Regions from separate parts of the Kineosporia sp. NBRC 101731 genome, predicted to be linked through region 4. Evidence: riboswitches for the same ligand, from Rfam matches in the RefSeq annotation. Region 4 holds a riboswitch; each other region holds the start of a gene.
What was found. A riboswitch is a leader RNA that binds a small molecule or an ion and turns the genes downstream of it on or off. The one in region 4 is predicted to bind cobalamin.
Positions count from the first base shown of each region.

Region 1: linked by a shared signal. The riboswitch ahead of metE (5-methyltetrahydropteroyltriglutamate--homocysteine S-methyltransferase) and the one ahead of QSK05_RS26100 (ABC transporter substrate-binding protein) in region 4 are both predicted to bind cobalamin.
Region 2: linked by a shared signal. The riboswitch ahead of QSK05_RS29810 (energy-coupling factor ABC transporter permease) and the one ahead of QSK05_RS26100 (ABC transporter substrate-binding protein) in region 4 are both predicted to bind cobalamin.
Region 3: linked by a shared signal. The riboswitch ahead of cobN (cobaltochelatase subunit CobN) and the one ahead of QSK05_RS26100 (ABC transporter substrate-binding protein) in region 4 are both predicted to bind cobalamin.

Region 1 is NZ_BSTC01000006.1:147,554-151,745, forward strand. Features, by position in the region: gene metE (5-methyltetrahydropteroyltriglutamate--homocysteine S-methyltransferase) at 1-1,523, opposite strand, end outside; cobalamin riboswitch at 1,649-1,861, opposite strand; gene QSK05_RS18530 (PH domain-containing protein) at 1,985-2,575, shown strand; gene QSK05_RS18535 (hypothetical protein) at 2,728-2,871, opposite strand; gene QSK05_RS18540 (hypothetical protein) at 3,016-3,195, shown strand; gene fgd (glucose-6-phosphate dehydrogenase (coenzyme-F420)) at 3,389-4,192, shown strand, end outside.
Region 2 is NZ_BSTC01000014.1:177,925-182,116, forward strand. Features, by position in the region: gene QSK05_RS29800 (DUF4235 domain-containing protein) at 1-224, opposite strand, end outside; gene QSK05_RS29805 (sugar efflux transporter) at 454-1,674, shown strand; cobalamin riboswitch at 2,155-2,283, shown strand; gene QSK05_RS29810 (energy-coupling factor ABC transporter permease) at 2,357-3,109, shown strand; gene QSK05_RS29815 (energy-coupling factor ABC transporter substrate-binding protein) at 3,115-3,444, shown strand; gene cbiQ (cobalt ECF transporter T component CbiQ) at 3,441-4,190, shown strand; gene QSK05_RS29825 (energy-coupling factor ABC transporter ATP-binding protein) at 4,187-4,192, shown strand, end outside.
Region 3 is NZ_BSTC01000002.1:143,855-148,046, forward strand. Features, by position in the region: gene QSK05_RS07860 (DEAD/DEAH box helicase) at 1-1,862, opposite strand, end outside; cobalamin riboswitch at 1,931-2,104, shown strand; gene cobN (cobaltochelatase subunit CobN) at 2,133-4,192, shown strand, end outside.
Region 4 is NZ_BSTC01000011.1:70,016-74,207, forward strand. Features, by position in the region: gene QSK05_RS26095 (ABC transporter permease subunit) at 1-258, opposite strand, end outside; gene QSK05_RS26100 (ABC transporter substrate-binding protein) at 500-2,077, opposite strand; cobalamin riboswitch at 2,068-2,268, opposite strand; gene QSK05_RS26105 (dihydrolipoamide acetyltransferase family protein) at 2,270-3,826, opposite strand; gene QSK05_RS26110 (alpha-ketoacid dehydrogenase subunit beta) at 3,819-4,192, opposite strand, start outside.

The DNA of each region.
Region 1 (4,192 bases), on a different contig from region 4:
AAGTACTGCACCATGTCGTTGCGCTCGGGCTCACCGTGCACCAGCACGTCCAGACCCAGCGTCTCCTGCAGGCGGATGACGTGCTCGACCTCGGCGCGCATCCGCTGCTCGTAGTCCGGGCGGGACAGTTCGCCGCGACGCCAGTTGGCCCGGGCCCGGCGCAGCGCCCGGGTCTGCGGGAACGAGCCGATCGTGGTGGTGGGCAGATCCGGCAGGTTCAGCCGTTCCGCCTGCCGGGCAGCCCGTTCCGGGTAAGGGTGGGCCCGTTGCGCGTCGGCGGCCGACACCTGCGCGGCGCGCTCGCGCACCCGGGGGTCGTTCGTCATCGCCGAGGCCCGGCGGTTCTCGAGAACCTGCTGGTTGCGGTCCAGCTCGTCCGCGATCGTCGCCGGGCCGGCCGTGATGCCGCGGGCCAGCAGCACCACTTCGTCGAGCTTCTGGCGGGCGAAGGCGAACCAGCTGCGGACGTCGGGCGCCAGATCGGTCTCGAGGCTCACGTCGAGGGGGACGTGCAGGAGGGAGCAGGACGACGAGACCACGATCTCGTCGGCCAGGCCGGACAGCGTGGTCAGCAGCCCGAGCTGCCGACGCAGGTCGGCGGCCCAGACGTTGCGGCCGTCCACCACCCCGGCCACCAGGCGCTTGCCGGGCAGGCCACCCACGGCGTCGAGTTCCCCGACGTTCGCGGCCCCCGGGCCGGTGAGATCCAGTGCGATCCCCTCGACCGGGGCGTCCCGCAGCAGCGGCATCGCCTCTCGCACCACCCCGAAATAGGTAGCCAGCAGCAGCTTCGGCCGGTTCTCGAGGGTGCCGAGCCGGTCGATCGCGGTGGCGAGGGCGTCGAGCACCGTCGGCGGCTGGTCCTGCGCCAGCACCGGCTCGTCCAGTTGCACCCACGAGACCCCCTCGGCCGCGAGCTCGGTGAGGGCCTGTTCGTAGACGGGCAGCAGCTCCTCGAGCAACGACATCGGGTCGAAGTCCGGGTCCACACCGGGTGCCGGCTTGGCCAGCCGCAGAAAGGTCACCGGTCCCACGAGTACCGGCCGGGCGTCCAGGCCCAGCGTGCGGGCCTGCTGGTACTCGCGGCGCGGCTTGCTCAGGTCGAGCGTGAAGGTGGTGTCGGGGCGCAGTTCCGGCACCAGGTAGTGGTAGTTCGTGTCGAACCACTTCGTCATCTCCAGCGGGGCCACGCCGGCCGTGCCCCGGGCCATCGCGAAGTAGCGCTCCAGGCCGTCGGTCACCGCCCGGTGCCGCTCCGGCACCGCCCCGACCAGGCAGATGGTGTCGAGCACCTGGTCGTAGAGCGAGAAGTCGTTGCAGGGGACGTCGGTCAGGCCGGCGGCCTGCAGGGTCTCGAAGACCTCCCGGCGCTGCGCCACCACGGTGCGCTCGAGGTTGTAGCCGCTCAGCTCACCGCGCCAGTAGGCCTCGATCGCCTTCTTCATCGCGCGGTTGCGGCCGATCCGGGGATGGCCGAGGACGGTGGCGGGCAGGGGGCCGCCCGGGAATCTCGTACGGGTCACGTGCTCTCTCCTCGCGAGCTCGGTCACGACCGATGGCTCTCCAGGCAGCACGGAGCGACACCCCTGATCGGGGTGGAGGTCCGCCGAAGCCCGCCCACGAGGCCCACCGGTCACCCGCGGGCCGACGGCCCACGGCGTCACTGGCAGGTCTTCGGACTCGCGGGCACACGCCTTCCGGCGTACCTACTGGCCGTCGCTTCCCGGACGCTCTCGCGCCCAGTGCTCATGACGGCGGTCGTTCCCGCTCACCGCTGCGGGGCAGTCCCGGAATCGCACCGGGTTCCCTCTTACGACGGCGTACCTGGCGGGCACGACGAACCAGCAACCAGGCGACTATAGGCGGGCCGCAGGGTTCGGTGCCCACCCGCGTCCCTCCTTCTTGCCCTCCGGGCGGGAAGCAGAATGTACCCGCATGGCAACAAGGGGTGTGTAAGCCGTCAAAACGACTTATGGTCCGCTACATGGCTGGGTTTTCTGAGAGGTACGGGCCGGGGGTGCCCAAGGAACTGGATCGCTATCTGGTTCCGAGCGAGGAGATCGTCTTCCTCCTGCGCCGGCACTGGGTGGTGCTCGCCGAGCCGTTCCTGACGACGATGCTCGGTCTGCTGCTGCTGGCCGTGGTGGGTGGTCTGGTCGGTGAGCCGGTGTCGACCATCCTGACGGTGGGCTGGCTGCTGCTGCTCTCCCGCCTGATCCTGGTGGCCTGGGAGTGGTGGTACGAGCTGGTCGTGGCGACCGACAAGCGGCTGATGCTGGTGCACGGCATCGTCACCCGCAAGGTCGACATCATGCCGATGGGCAAGGTCACCGACATGCGGTACGACCGCACGGTGACGGGTCAGGTCTTCGGCTACGGCAAGTTCGTGATGGAGTCCGCCGGTCAGGACCAGGCGCTGAGCACCATCAACTACATTCCCGACTCCGACCTGCACTACCAGCAGATCTCGCAGCTGATCTTCGCCCCGGGCGAGCCGCGCCTGACCAAGGGCACGCGTAGTTCCCGGGTGCCGGTGACGGAGCCCGAAGACGCCTGGTGGCGGCGCAAGGACTGAGTTCGCACCTCACGGATCACCGCCGGAAACCCGGTCCTGATCCGCTGAGGTGGGCGCACATCCGGGCCGGGTCGGCCTGATCGCGGGCTGACTGTTGGCGGGCTGACTGTTGGCGGGCTGATTGGCCGCGGCCTGATCGGCCATGGCCTCGGTCAACCCGCCGATATTGCCGCCGCGCGGATATTGCGCGACACCTCATCGGTGCCGGCCTCGGTGACGCTGCGGTTCATCCCGCGATGGTGGCACTCTGCTCGATCGCGAGGGCGATCGTGGTGCGGGACCAGTGCGGTGACCACGAAGGTTGGGCACCTTCCCGTTCGTGATCATGCAAACCTTCCCCGGCGAAGTGGGGGCATCTCCCGGCCTCCCTCGGGGCTGCGGGATTGCATGACCACGAATGAAGGACTGTCGGCGAACGTCGGTGGCCACCGCACTGGATGATGCGCGAGATCGTCCCGGCCTCCTTGCTGATGGCACCGATCGATCCGCCGGTATCGACCTTGAGGGTCTACACGCGGTGCGGGACGTCCTCGATGGGCTGGATAGGCCCGGTGGCCCGGTGGCCCGGTGGCCCGGTGGTCTGGGTGGCCCGGGGTGGCCCTGAGCTGCCCGGGCGGTGACCTGTGCTCGAGTTGCCCGGACGCACCGGCCGGCGCCGGCGCCACGTCACCGATCGTGCGGATCCCTCAGGATCCCCCAGGTTCCCCCAGACTGAATTGCCGTACGAGATGTGGCATCGGCATCAGGCCCGACGGGTTGAAGGCGCCCGGGGCGCGATCTAGGTTGACGAAGAAGATTCTTTGAACAGAAAGAGTGAGGTCACGCGTGAAGCTCGGTTACAAGGCATCGGCAGAGCAGTTCGCTCCCGGTCAGCTGGCGGACTTCGCCGTGCAGGCCGAGGACCAGGGCCTGGACTCGGTGTGGATCTCCGACCACTTCCAGCCGTGGCGGCACGTCGACGGGCATGCTCCCTCGGCCCTGGTGTGGCTGCCCTGGGTGGCGGCCCGGACGCAGCGGGTCCAGCTGGGCACGAGTGTGCTCACGCCCACCCTGCGCTACAACCCGGCCGTGATCGCCCAGGCGTTCGCCACCCTGGGCTGTCTGGCCCCGGGCCGGGCGATCCTGGGCATCGGTACCGGTGAGGCCCTGAACGAGACGGCCGTAGGGGTGAACTTCCCGGAGACCCGCGAGCGCTTCGCCCGCCTGCGCGAGGCGGTGCGCCTGATCAAGCAGTTGTGGTCGGAAGAACGCGTGACGTTCGAGGGCGAGTACTACCGCCTGCACGACGCCACCGTGTACGACCGGCCCGAGCAGCCGGTGCCGATCTACATCGCCGGCGGCGGGCCGGGTGTGACCAAGTACGCCGGGCGCGCGGGCGACGGGTACATCTGCACCTCGGGCAAGGGCATGGGTCTCTACGAGGAGACCTTGCTGCCGGCCCTGAAGGAGGGGCTGGAGGCGTCGCAGCGGCCTTTCGAGGCCATCGACAAGACCATCGAGATCAAGCTGAGCTTCGACGAGGACCCGGCCCAGGCCCTGGAGAACACCCGGTTCTGGGCGCCGCTGTCGCTCTCTGCGGATCAGAAGGCGTCGGTGCACGACCCGGTCGAGATGGCC
Region 2 (4,192 bases), on a different contig from region 4:
CGGTCGACGGCCGCCTTCACCGCGGCGAAGATCGCGCCCTGGACCGTGGCGGCGAGCAGCACCTGCCCCCACCCGAAGCGCCGGTCGTTGGCCTCGGGGGTGTCGTCGGCGTCGGACACGTGCTTCCACACCTGCTTGAACAGCACGCCCGCGATCAGGCCGGCGCCGACGCTGCCCGCCAGACCGAAGGGCTTGTACAGAATTCGGGCGGAAGTATTGGCCACGGTCTCTCCTTGCAGGTCACGGGCAGGTCATAGGCAGGTCATGGGCAGGTCATGGGCACTGATGAAGCGTCTCTACGGTGACCTGCCCCGGCGGATCGGCAAGTGGAGCGACCCGGGGTGTAACACCTGGGACACTGGTGCCGTTAGAAACAGCGGGGCCCTGCAGGGCGGCAGCGCCTCGTGTCCGACCGTTCGTTCTGCCTGTCTTGAGGTCTTTGTGTTTCACCCTGTGCGCCAGCACTTCCCCCTGGCGCTGGTTTTTCTCTGTGTCGGCCTGGCCAGCGCGATGGCCACTCCCTTCCTCACCCTCTTCCTCACCGACGCGGTACACGCCAGTGGTCTGCAGATCACCGCGTTCCTCGTCGCCGCACCCCTGTCGTCCGTGGTGGTGTCGCTGGGGCTCGCCCGCTGGTCGGACCGTCTGCCCTCGCGGCGCGGACTGATCATCGCGGCCGCCCTGACCGGCGCCGCCGGCTCCCTGCTGACGGCCTGGCTACGGGACTACTGGCTGCTCCTGGGCCTGACCGTGACCGCGTCGGCCGTCGCGAGTGCCCTCGTGCCCCAGGTGTTCGCCCACGCGCGGGGCAGCCTGGCCGGTTCGCCCAACGCCGTCATGACCATGACCACCCTGCGCACGGTGCTGTCCCTGTCGTGGGTGGGCGGGCCGTTCCTGGCGACGATGCTGCTCACCGCCGGTGACTTCACCGCCGTCTACGGTTTCGCCGCCACGATGTTCACGATCGCCGCAGTGGTGACGTGGCGGATGTTCCCCTCGACGCCTGTCCCGGTGGCCACCGTCGCGGCGCAGACCCTGGAGTCGGAACCCGGCCGGGACGAGAGCAGCCGGGTGCTCGTGCTCACCATGGTCGCGCTCGTGCTCCTGCAGTGCACCGGAAACCTCTCGCTGCAGGCTCTTCCGCTGTTCCTGAAGAGCGAGCTGAACGCCGGGCTGGGTGACGCGGGCCTGATCATGGGCCTGTGCGCCGGGCTGGAGATCCCGCTGATGCTGGGCTTCGGGATGCTCGCGGCCCGGTACCCGCTGCGCCGGCTGATGCTGGCCGGGCCGGCGCTGGCCCTGGTCTACACCGCGATCGTCGCGGTCTCCTCCGACACCTGGCAGCTCGCCGCGGCCCAGGTTCTCAACGCGGCCGCGATCGCTCTGCTCCAGGGCCTGGGCATCAGCTACGTGCAGGACATGCTGCCCAGCCGCCCGGGCCACGCCTCCACGCTGTTCATCAGCGCCGGGCCGGTCGGGGCCATGCTGGCCGGCCCGATCCTCGGTGCGGCAGCCGGTTTCGGCTACCGGCAGGCCTACCTGATCGGTGCGCTGCTGTGCGCCGTGGCCTTCGTGCTGCTGCTCGTGGCGCGCCCGACCCTCACCGGCGCCCGCATCACCCGCACGACGCGGATCGGGCGCGAGACCGAGGCGAAGCAACTCGTCGAGGCCTGATCCAGGAGCGAGGCCCGGGCCAACGTCGAGGACCGGGCCAACGTCGAGGACCGGGCCAACGTCGAGGACCGGGCCAACGTCGAGGACCGGGCCCGCGTTGGGCCCCGGCGCAGCGACGGCCCCTGGGCCAGCGCCGGACCCGGGCCAGCGCCGAGGGGCCGGACCAGTGGCGGCACCCGGTCCAACGCCGTTGCGCTGGATGAGGCGGGGCAGCAGCTCTGCTCCACCGGCCCCGACCCCACCGGCGAAGCCTCTGCCGTGTGTACACCTGGTACACCCGGTACCGGGTGTACCAGGTGTACACACGGCGTTCCTTGCTCCCGGAGCCGTGAGCCGCTCCGGGAGCAAGGAACGTCTGCGCGGCCGGAAGCAGACGGACGAACGTTCGTGGCCGTCGCACGGGAAAGGAGCGCGGTACTCATATCGGACGCCGCGTGGTTAGATGCGCCAGTCAACTAAACACGAACCGCGACGGCAGTGAAGGAAGCCGGTGAGAATCCGGCGCGGTCCCGCCACTGTCACCGGGGAGCAGACCCCTCGCCGTGCCACGGCCTGTTGAACCAGGCCGGAAGGCCGGGGCGAGCCTTGATCCGGGAAGCCAGGAGACTTCGGCCGTCGCATCGATCCAGGGCGCGGACCCGAGGAGATCTGATGACGAACACGCTGTCCGGCGGGGTGCTCCGTGCACATCGCTGAGGGCTATCTGCCGCCCCTGCACGCCGCCGCCTGGACCGTCGCGGCAGCCCCCTTCGTGGTGCACGGCGCCCGCTGTGTGGTGCGCGAGGTGCGCGAACGTCCCGAGTCCCGGCTCCTGCTGGGCGCGGCCGGGGCCTTCACCTTCGTCCTGTCGGCGATCAAGCTGCCCTCGGTCACGGGCAGTTCCAGCCACCCCACCGGCACCGGCCTGGGCGCGGTGCTCTTCCGGCCGCCGGTGATGGCCGTACTCGGCGCCGTCGTGCTGTTGTTCCAGGCCCTGCTCCTGGCCCACGGCGGGATCACCACGCTCGGCGCCAACGTGTTCTCGATGGCGATCGTCGGACCCTGGGTGGGGTACGCCGCCTATCGCGCCTGTCTGGCGGTGGGCCTGCCCTTCCCGGTCGGTGTGTTCGCAGCCCTGTCACTGTCCGATCTCTCCACCTACGTGGTGACGTCGGTGCAGCTGGGTCTGGCGCACCCGGACCCCTCCGGCGGTGTACTGGGCTCGATCGGCGAGTTCCTCGGCATCTTCGCCCTCACCCAGATCCCGCTGGCGATCGCCGAGGGTCTGCTCGGCGTGCTGGTGTTCCGCATCCTGGCCCGCATCGCCCCCGAGGAACTGGGCCTGCTGGGCCTGAAGGCCGCTCTCCCGGGACCCACCGACGACGGCGGGCCGACCGCCCGGGCGACCACGACGTCCTCAAGCACCGAAAATCGCCCCGACCGCTCAGGAGCGTGACCACCATGACCACCCGTACCCCACGCCGCCTGGCCGTCGACCTGGGCCTCCTGCTGCTCGTCATCGCCATCTTCGCCATCCCGCTCACCCTGCGGCTGAACACCGACGGCCAGCCCGAGGGCGAGTCCTACGCCGGCAGTGACTCCTCGGCCGCCACCAAGGTGGAGGAGATCAACCCCGGCTACCACGTCTGGTTCAGCCCGCTCTTCCAGCCCTCGTCGGGTGAGATCGAATCGGGCCTGTTCGCCCTGCAGGCCGCGGCCGGGGCCGGGGCGCTCGGCTTCGTGCTGGGCCGGCTGTCCGGCCGCCGCACCCGGAAGACCAGTGCCCCTTGAGCGCTCCGGCGATCGACGTCGCCGCCTGGGCCAGTCCCTGGCGGCGGTACTCACCGGGCGACAAGGTGCTGCTCAGCCTCGGCCTGGTGATCAGTGCCCTGGTGCTGCCGACCTGGCCGGCCTCGGTGCTCGTGACCGTGACCGCGCTGGGTCTCGTGCTCGGCCCGGGCCGTGTACCCGGCCGCCTGCTGGTGCGGGCGGCCCGGGGCCCGGCCGCGTTCATCCTGCTGGGCACCGTGACCATCGCGGTGACCTGGCGCACCGACGGTTTCGGCCCGACCGTGACCGGCGAGAGCCTGGACGCGGCCGTCCAGACCCTGGCCCACGCGGTCTCGGGCACATCGGCCGTGATGCTGCTGGCCGCGACCACCCCGATGACCGACCTGCTGGCCTGGGCCCGGCGCCGGGGAGTGCCCGAAGCGATCGTGGACATCGCCGGGCTGGTCTACCGTCTGCTGTTCGTGCTGCTGGAGTCGGCCGGCGCCGTACGGGCCGCGCAGACGGCCCGGCTGGGCTACACCAGCCGCCGGGCCACTCTGCGCTCGGCCTCGATGCTGGCCGCCGCCACCCTCACCCGGGCCTTCGACCGCGCCCGCCGCCTGGAGAACGGACTGGCCGGGAGGGGTTTCGAGGGGGTCATGCGCACACTCGCCGACCAGCAGCCGTCGTCGCGGCCCTTCGTGGCCACCACCCTGGCCGGGCTGACCGCCCTGGCGGCCGTCTCTCTTCTGCCGGGTGCCCGGTGAAC
Region 3 (4,192 bases), on a different contig from region 4:
AGCAGCTGCACGGTCTTGCCCAGGCCCATGTCGTCGGCGAGAACCGCTCCCAGGCCCAGGTTCTCCAGGAATGACAGCCAGGCCACGCCGCGCTCCTGGTACGGGCGCAAATCGCCCACGAATCCCTCGGGAACCGTGAAGGGCTGCAACTGGCGATCTTCCGCGGAGGCGAGGAAGTCGGCCAGCCAGCCCGACGCGTCCACCCCGGTCACCTCGAGCCCGGCCGGGCCTTCCGAGCCGGCGCCGATCACCGAGAGCACGTCGGCGATCGACATCGTCTCCGGACCGGTCTTGCGCCGCTTGCGCAGGAAGGCCCGGGCCTTGCGCAGTTTCTCGGGATCGACCTGCATCCACTCACCGCGCAGCCGCACCAGCGGGGCCTGCGACTCGATCAGCAGGGCCACCTCGTCGTCGGTCAGCTGCTGGTCGCCGATCGACAGCCGCCAGTCGTACTCGACGATGTCATTCTGCCGGAAGACCGGTGAGCCCTCGATCCTTCCGGGCTGGGGCGGGGTGCCCGCGCGCAGCCGGGCGCCGAGGCGCTGCGGTTTCGACCACCAGCCGGGCAGCTGCACACCGAACCCCGCACCGATCAGCAGACCCGCGGACTCGGTCAGGAACTGGTGCGCGGTGGCGGTCTCCATCAGCAGCTGCGCCGGGCGGGCCTGCAGCAGGGCGTCGCGCAGGGGCGGGAAGAGCCGCAGCGCCCGGCCCAGTTCGGCGAGCAGCGTCTCCTGCGGGCGGGGGGCGTTGCGGCGCAGCCGGGTCAGGGTCAGCTCGGCGTCCCAGATCTGCTGGGCCGGGATGAACAGGCCGGGCTGATCGGCGTCCTGCAGACCGAACTCGAGCCGCCACATCGCCGCCTCGTCGGCCGGTCGCAGCTCCTCGTCGCCCGGGCGCAGCACGCTGGTGATGTCGTCGTCGGTGGGCTCGACCAGCCGGAAACCGGCCCGGACCAGACCGCCGGAGACCGCCTCGGCCTGCCACTGCTCCAGACCCGTGACCAGCTGGCCGATCTGGCGCCGGTTCGCGGGGAACGCCGGGTAGGGGCCGTGCAGGGCCTGCCGCCAGCCGGCCAGCCCGAGCCCGCCGGACGCCCGGGCCGGACGCAGCCGGGCCCGCACCCCGACGTCGACGAAGGCGTCCACCGCCGCGGCCGCACACCGGCCCGGCGTGAACCCGGTCGCCCCGGTCGCCCCGGTCGCCCCGGAGGCCAGCGCCGCACCGAACGAGGGCGGCAGGGTCGCGACCGCGTGCCGGAACCACTCCCCGTCGTCACCGGTGAGAACCGGGCGCCACCGGGCCACCCCGTGACCGTCGGGAGCCTCCAGCGCGACCGGCAGCACGCGTCCCCTGCTGATCAGATCTTCGGAGAAGGCGAGCAGAGCGAGAAGGTGACGGACGTCGGAACCGAGCGCCACCGCGTCCCCCATTGACCCTTTCAGGCCGTCGAGCACCGCGGGCGCCTGGGCGGCGGGCACCGAGACGGTGACCACCCGCCACCGGACCTCGGGAAACAGCCGGGCCGACTCGCCCTCGACGTGACCGGAGGCGCCGGGCGCCCAGCCCGAGCGCAGGTCGAGCAGCTCGGGCGAACCGGCCGGGGCGTGCTGGAAAGAGGGCAGCACGAGGTCGGCGGTGCCCTCCTGCCAGCCCTCGGCGATCAGGCCGCAGACGTCGGTGAGGGTCTTCGTGAGCTCGTCGGCGGCAATGTCGAAGGGATGCTCGCGCACCTTGGGACGGCGCCCGGTGCGCTCGGCGGGCACCGCGCGGACCTGCGGATCTTCCGCCCAGAGAAGGAGAGAGCCGTCGTCTGCGGGATCACCGGGGCCGGGAGACCACCAGGCATGGACGACGAACACCGCCCAAGGGTAGGCCAGGGGTTGGGTGCCGTGCGCCGGGCTGGCACAGTGGCACCGTCAGATACCCCCGAACAATCGAGCGGCGTGGTGGACAGGAAGCCGGTGAGATTCCGGCGCGGTCGCGCCACTGTGAGCGCTGAGTGACGTTTCTGGATCGATGGTCACGGCCCGTCAGGGCTGGAAGGCCTGAGACCTCACGAGGACGCCGAGCCAGGAGACTGTGCCACGCCGCAGCAACCCGCCGCGCGGACGGCGAGGAAGAGGACGTTCGTGACCGACGTGCCCATCGAACGGCAGCCCGTTCTGCTCATCTCCACCTCCGACACCGACCTGCTCAGCGCTCGCGCCAGCAACGTTCCGTACCGGCTGGCCAACCCGAACCGGGTGTCCGTGGACGACCTGGACGGCCTGCTCGACGGTGTGGCCGTCACCGTGGTGCGCCTGCTCGGCGGCACCCGGGCCTGGGAGGAGGGCCTGGCCGCCCTGCTGTCCAAGGGGGTGCCGGTGGTCGTGCTCTCCGGCGAGGCGCTGCCCGACGCCGATCTGATGAGCCGCTCCACCGTTCCCGTCGGGGTGGCCACCCAGGCCCACGGGTACCTGGTCGAGGGCGGTCCGGGCAACCTCGCCGAACTGCACGCGTTCCTGACCGACACCGTGCTCCTGACCGGATTCGGTTTCGAGCCGCCGGCCGGCACCCCGCTGTGGGGAATCCTGGAGCGACCCCCCGTGACAGGCGACCGTCCCACCGTCGCGGTGCTCTATTACCGCGCCCACCACGTGGCCGGGAACACCGCGTTCGTCGAGGCGCTCTGCACGGCCGTCGAGGACGCGGGCGGGCGGGCGCTGCCGATCTTCTGCGCCACCCTGCGCGGGGCGGACGACGACCTGCTGGCCACGCTGGGCACCGCCGACGCCCTGCTGGTGACCGTGCTCGCGGCCGGAGGCAACCGGCCCGCCAACGCCTCGGCCGGGGGTGACGACTCCACCTGGGACATCGGCGCCCTGGCCGCGCTGGATGTGCCGATCCTGCAGGCCATCAGCACGCTGACCTCGCGTCAGCGGTGGGTGGAGAGCTCCGAGGGGCTGATCCCACTGGACGCCGCCAACCAGGTGGCGATCCCGGAGTTCGACGGCCGGCTGATCACGGTGCCGTTCTCGTTCAAGGAGGTCGACGCGGACGGGCTCACGCAGTACGTCGCCGACCCAGAAAGATCAGCGCGGGCAGCCGGTATCGCAGTGGCCCACGCCCGTCTGCGGGCCGTTCCGCCGGCGGTCAAGCGGGTGGCCCTGATGCTCACCGCCTATCCGACCAAGCACGCGCGCATCGGTAACGCGGTGGGGCTCGACACCCCGGCCTCGGCACTGGCCCTGCTGGCGTCGATGAGGGACGCGGGGTACGACGTCGGCCCTTCCGAGGGCGAAGGTGCGTTCCCGGGTTTCGCGGCGATGGACGGCGACGCCCTGGTGCACGGGCTGATCGAGGCCGGCGGCCAGGACCTGGACTGGCTGACCGAGGACGACCTGGCGCGCAACCCGGTCCGGATCCCGGCCGCGGTGTACCGGCGCTGGTTCGCGACCCTGCCCGACGACCTGCGCGCGTCGGTCGAGGGGCACTGGGGCGCGGTACCGGGCGAGATGTTCGTCGACCCGCCGGGCGGGGCCCTGTCGAGCGGTGACCCGGACGGCGACATCGTGCTGGCCGCGATCATCGCGGGCAACGTGGTGATGCTGCTGCAACCGCCGCGGGGCTTCGGCGACAACCCGGTCGCGATCTACCACGACCCGGAGATGCCGCCCTCGCACCACTACCTGGCCGCCTACTACTGGCTGAACCTTCCTGCCTCCGAAGGCGGTTTCGGTGCGGATGCGGTGGTGCACCTGGGTAAGCACGGCACCCTGGAGTGGACGCCCGGCAAGACGCTCGCGCTGTCGGCGTCCTGCGCGCCCGACGCGGCACTGGGCAACCTGCCGCTGATCTACCCGTTCCTGGTGAACGACCCGGGCGAGGGCACGCAGGCCAAGCGCCGGGCCCACGCCACGCTGGTCGACCACCTGGTGCCGCCGATGGCCCGGGCCGACTCCTACGGCGACATCGCCCGCCTGGAGCAGCTTCTCGACGAGTACGCCTCGGTCACGGCCCTCGACCCGGCCAAGGGCCCGGCGATCCAGTCGCAGATCTGGACGCTCATGCACGCGGCCAAGCTCGATCACGACCTGGGTCTGACGCAGCGGCCGCACGAGGCCGAGTTCGACGACATGATCCTGCACCTGGACGGCTGGCTCTGCCAGGTCAAGGACGCCCAGATCCGCGACGGGCTGCACATTCTCGG
Region 4 (4,192 bases):
CAGATCGCCCCGGAGGGCGCCGGACAGCCAGGTGAGAACCCCGGAGACGGGGGACGAGGGAAGGTCCAGTTCCCGGCGCAGAGCCTCGACCGCGGCCGGGTCGTCACCCCGTGCGGTGAAGCGCACCCGCAGCACGGTCCGGGCCGGGTCTTCACCCCGCAGCCAGGGCAACGCGGCGACCACGACCAGCAGGAGCAGGACCGTGGCGAGCGTGCCGGTGATCGAGCGCAGCCCGGACGGCGCTGATCCGCGGCTCATCTCGCGATCCCGGCGATTCCCGTGATCCCCGCGAGGTGAAGAGCGCGAGTGCGAGAACGGTGGAGCCCGACCTCGTTCGTGATCATGCAGACTCTCCCCGGCCGGGTGCTGAGGGATGGCCCGATCACGAACGAGGTGGTGGGGCGGGCGTGGTCGGCCACCGGGCCCGGCCCGCCGCATCGCGGGGCCTCTGGAGTGGGCAGGAGCGGGGACACGACGGGTACGTTCACGGCGCGGGGGATCAGTGGCGGATCGTGGTCTTCGCGGTGATCACCGCGCGCTCCCAGGGGTCACCGGCCAGGCCGGAGACCCCGTCGGCCAGGCCGAACTGGGTGCGGTCGTGGACCAGGGGGATGACGGCGACGGCGGACAGCACCACGTGCTCGGCGGCGACCGCGGCCTGGTTGCGGGCGTTCACATCGGTCTGCGGGGCGGCCTTCGCCAGGTCCGCGTCGAGAGACCGGTCGCAGAACCGGCTGATGTTGTAGCCGCCGTCGCAGCCGAAGTCGGCCTGCAGGTAGCTGATCGGGTCGGCGGTGTCCTGCCCGTACGAGCGGCTCATGATCACGGCGTCGTAGGTGCCGGCCAGGAGGTCGCTCTCCATCTGGTTGTACTCCTGCACCACCGTCTTGACGTCGAACCCGGCCTTGCGCCACCGGTCGGCGACGACGGTGGCGATCTCGGCCAGTTCCGGGCGGTCGGAGAACGTGGCCAGCGTGATCTTCTGCCTCTGCGGGGTCGCGGCCTTCGGGTAGTCCGGGGTCGGGCGCTCGTCGGCCCAGGTGGACACGGACGAGAACAGCCCCTTCGCCGGGTCGGCGGCACCGGCGTAGATGGTGCCGGCCAGGTCCAGACCGTCCGGACCGTCGAGACCGTCCGGACCGTCCGGACTGTCGAAGGCCTCGCGGGCGGCCTCGCGCTGGGCCGGGTCCTTGAACACCGTCGAGCTCTGCGTCAGGTGCAGCGACACGGTGCGCGGCAGCGGGACGGCCAGCACGTGGTCGGTGCCGATCTGCTCCAGCTGGTCGGCCGGGACGGCCTGGGCCACGTCGGTCTGACCGGCTCGCAGCGCGGACGCGCGCTGGTCGCCGTCCGCCACGAAGCTCAGCTCGATGCCGGCCAGGGCCGGGGTGCCGCCCCAGTAGCTCTTGTTCGCGGTGAGGTCGGCCGAGGTGGTGCCGTTGAGCTGGGTGATCGTGTAGGGACCGGTGCCGGTGCCGACCACGGACGGCGAGGCCGGGTCGGCGTAAGCCTTCTCCGAGAGGATCGCCAGCTCCGGCGAGGTCAGCCGCTGGATCAGCACCGGGTCTGCGGTGCGGGTGACGATCCGGACCACGCTGTCGCCGTCGGCGGTCACGGTCAGGTCGGTGCCCGACAGCGACCGCGGCGCCGGGTCGGCCTCGGTGGCGTGGGTCAGCGAGTCGGCCACGGCCTGGGCGTCCATGGCGGTGCCGTCCTGGAACGTCACGTCCGGGCGCAGCGTGAGCTCCCAGGTCTGGGGGTCGGTCTGCTCCCAGCCCGTGGCCAGCGACGCCTCGGGACGGCCGGAGGCGTCGAGCTGGGCCAGGGTCTGCGTGGCGCCGACGCCGTAACTGGTCACCGCGTCGTCGCTGTACGGCGAGAGCGCCGCGACCGGCGTGAACGCATAGGCGTACCGCAGGATCTGGGGACCGTCGCTACCGGCAGCACCGGAATCGCTGCCGCAGGCGGCCAGCGGGAGCAGGGGGAGGACGAACGCCGCAGCGATCGCCGGGATCTTCAGAAAACGCGCAGGGCCCATGGAACAGACCGCCTCCAGCACCTCGTGGTTGCGAAACAAGTGCCGTGGCCGGTCTCCTGGCTCTCGGGTCAAGCGCTGCCGGCGAACCTTCCCAGGCGGTCCCGTCATGACGGTCCCGCCCAGTGGCGCCCGATGCGGACTGTGCGAGCCGGCAGCTTCCCGATCACAGTGGCGAGGGCCGCTCCGGTATCACACCGGAATTCCCGAACACCACGACGTTGTCACGCTACCTCAGAGATCACCCAGCGCTGCCACCGGCCTCTCGACGCAGTCGGCGACGAACCGCAGGAACCCGCCCGCCACCGCGCCGTCACACACCCGGTGATCGAAACTCAGCGTCAGCTGCGTGACCTGTCGCACCACCACCTGACCAGCTACGGCCCAGGGTCGCTCGATGATTCTCCCGATCCCGAGGATCGCCGCCTCGGGGTGATGGATGATCGCCGCAGCGCCGTCGGTGCCGAACACCCCGTAGTTGTTGACCGTGAACGTCCCGCCGGTCAGATCACCCGGCGTGAGTGCACTCTCCCGGGCCCGGCCCGTCATCGCGCTGATCGCGCCCGCCAGCCGTCGCGTGCTGAGCAGATCCGCGTCTTTGATCACCGGCACCACCAGGCCACGATCGGTCTGCGCCGCGAACCCCAGGTGCACAGCCCGATGCCGGTGGATCTCCCCACCCTCGACCGTCGCGTTCAGCTCCGGATACCGCCGCAACCCCGCCACGCCGAAACGGGCGAGCAGCGCGACGATGCTGACAGGGGTGCCCGGGGGTGAACCGGGGGGTGCGCTGTTGAGCACGGCCCGGGCCTCGAGCAGCCCGGTCGCGTCGGCATCGACCCAGAGGGTGGCCTCAGGAATCTCCCGGCGCGATCGAGAGAGTTTCTCGGCAGCCACCCGCCGTATCCCGGTCAGGGGGACCCGCTCGAACCCGCGGTCGGGGGGCCATGCTGAGGCGGGGAGGGATGGAGGCGGCGGAGACGCTGCGGTCCGGAAGCTTTCGGAGGAAACCGTTCCTGAGGACGTGGTCTCGGGGAGCGTGGGCGCAGGAGGCGTCGGCCCGGGACGCCGTTCAGGCTGGGAGCGGGCCGCCTGCTCGACGTCGGCCCGCAGGATCAGACCGCCAGGGCCGCTGCCGGTCACCTGGCGCAGATCGAGACCGGATTCACGGGCCAGGCGCCGCACCAGCGGAGAGATGACGCGCAGGGCGTGGGTTTCCGTGCCCGGCGGAAGAACACGGGGAGTCGGTGCGACGGCGCCAGCGTCTGGTGTGGCAGCGTCAACTCCGGGTGTAACGGCATCAGTTTCTGGGACGAGGGCCGGGGCGCCCGGCCGGCGCAGGGGCCGACGGCGCCGGGGTGTGGGGGCACCGGCTGATGATGTGCCGTAGCCGACCAGAACGTTTCCGCTGCCTGCGTTCTCACCTCTGCCGGTGGTCTCACTGCTGCCTGCGGATTCACTGCGGCCGGCGCCTTCCTCGCTCTTTTCGTCGAAGCCCGGTGGGGCGACCTCCACCCCCGGCTCTCGCAGACCGCCGAAGGAGGTCTCCCAGCGACGGGTCTCGGCGATGGTGATCAGAGGTGTGCCCACGGCCAGGACATCACCCGGTTCGGCGTGCAGCACGGTGACGACACCGGCGAACGGGACCGGGACCTCGACCGAGGCCTTGGCGGTCTCGACCTCGACGACGGGCTGGTCGACCGTCACCTCGTCACCGACATCCACCAGCCAGGTCATGATCTCGGCCTCGGTCAGGCCCTCACCCAGGTCGGGCAGGAGGAAATCAGCCATGATGGGGCTCGCCCTCCCACTGCAGCCGGCTGACCGCGTCGAGGATGCGTTCGGCGTCGGGCAGGTGATGATGCTCGAGTTGGGGCGGGGGATAGGGAATGTCGTATCCGGTGACCCGCAGGATCGGGGCTGCGAGGGAATGGAAGCACTGCTCGGTGAGGCGCGCGGCCACCTCGGCGCCGTATCCGCAGAACCCCGCGGCCTCGTGTACGACCACGGCCCGGCCGGTGCGCCGCACGCTGGCCGTGACGGTCTCGTCGTCGAACGGGCTCAGACTGCGCAGGTCCACCACCTCCAGGTCGTACCCCTCGTCGCGGCCGATCCGGGCGGCCTCCAGTGCGGTCTCCACCGTGCCGCCGTACGTGA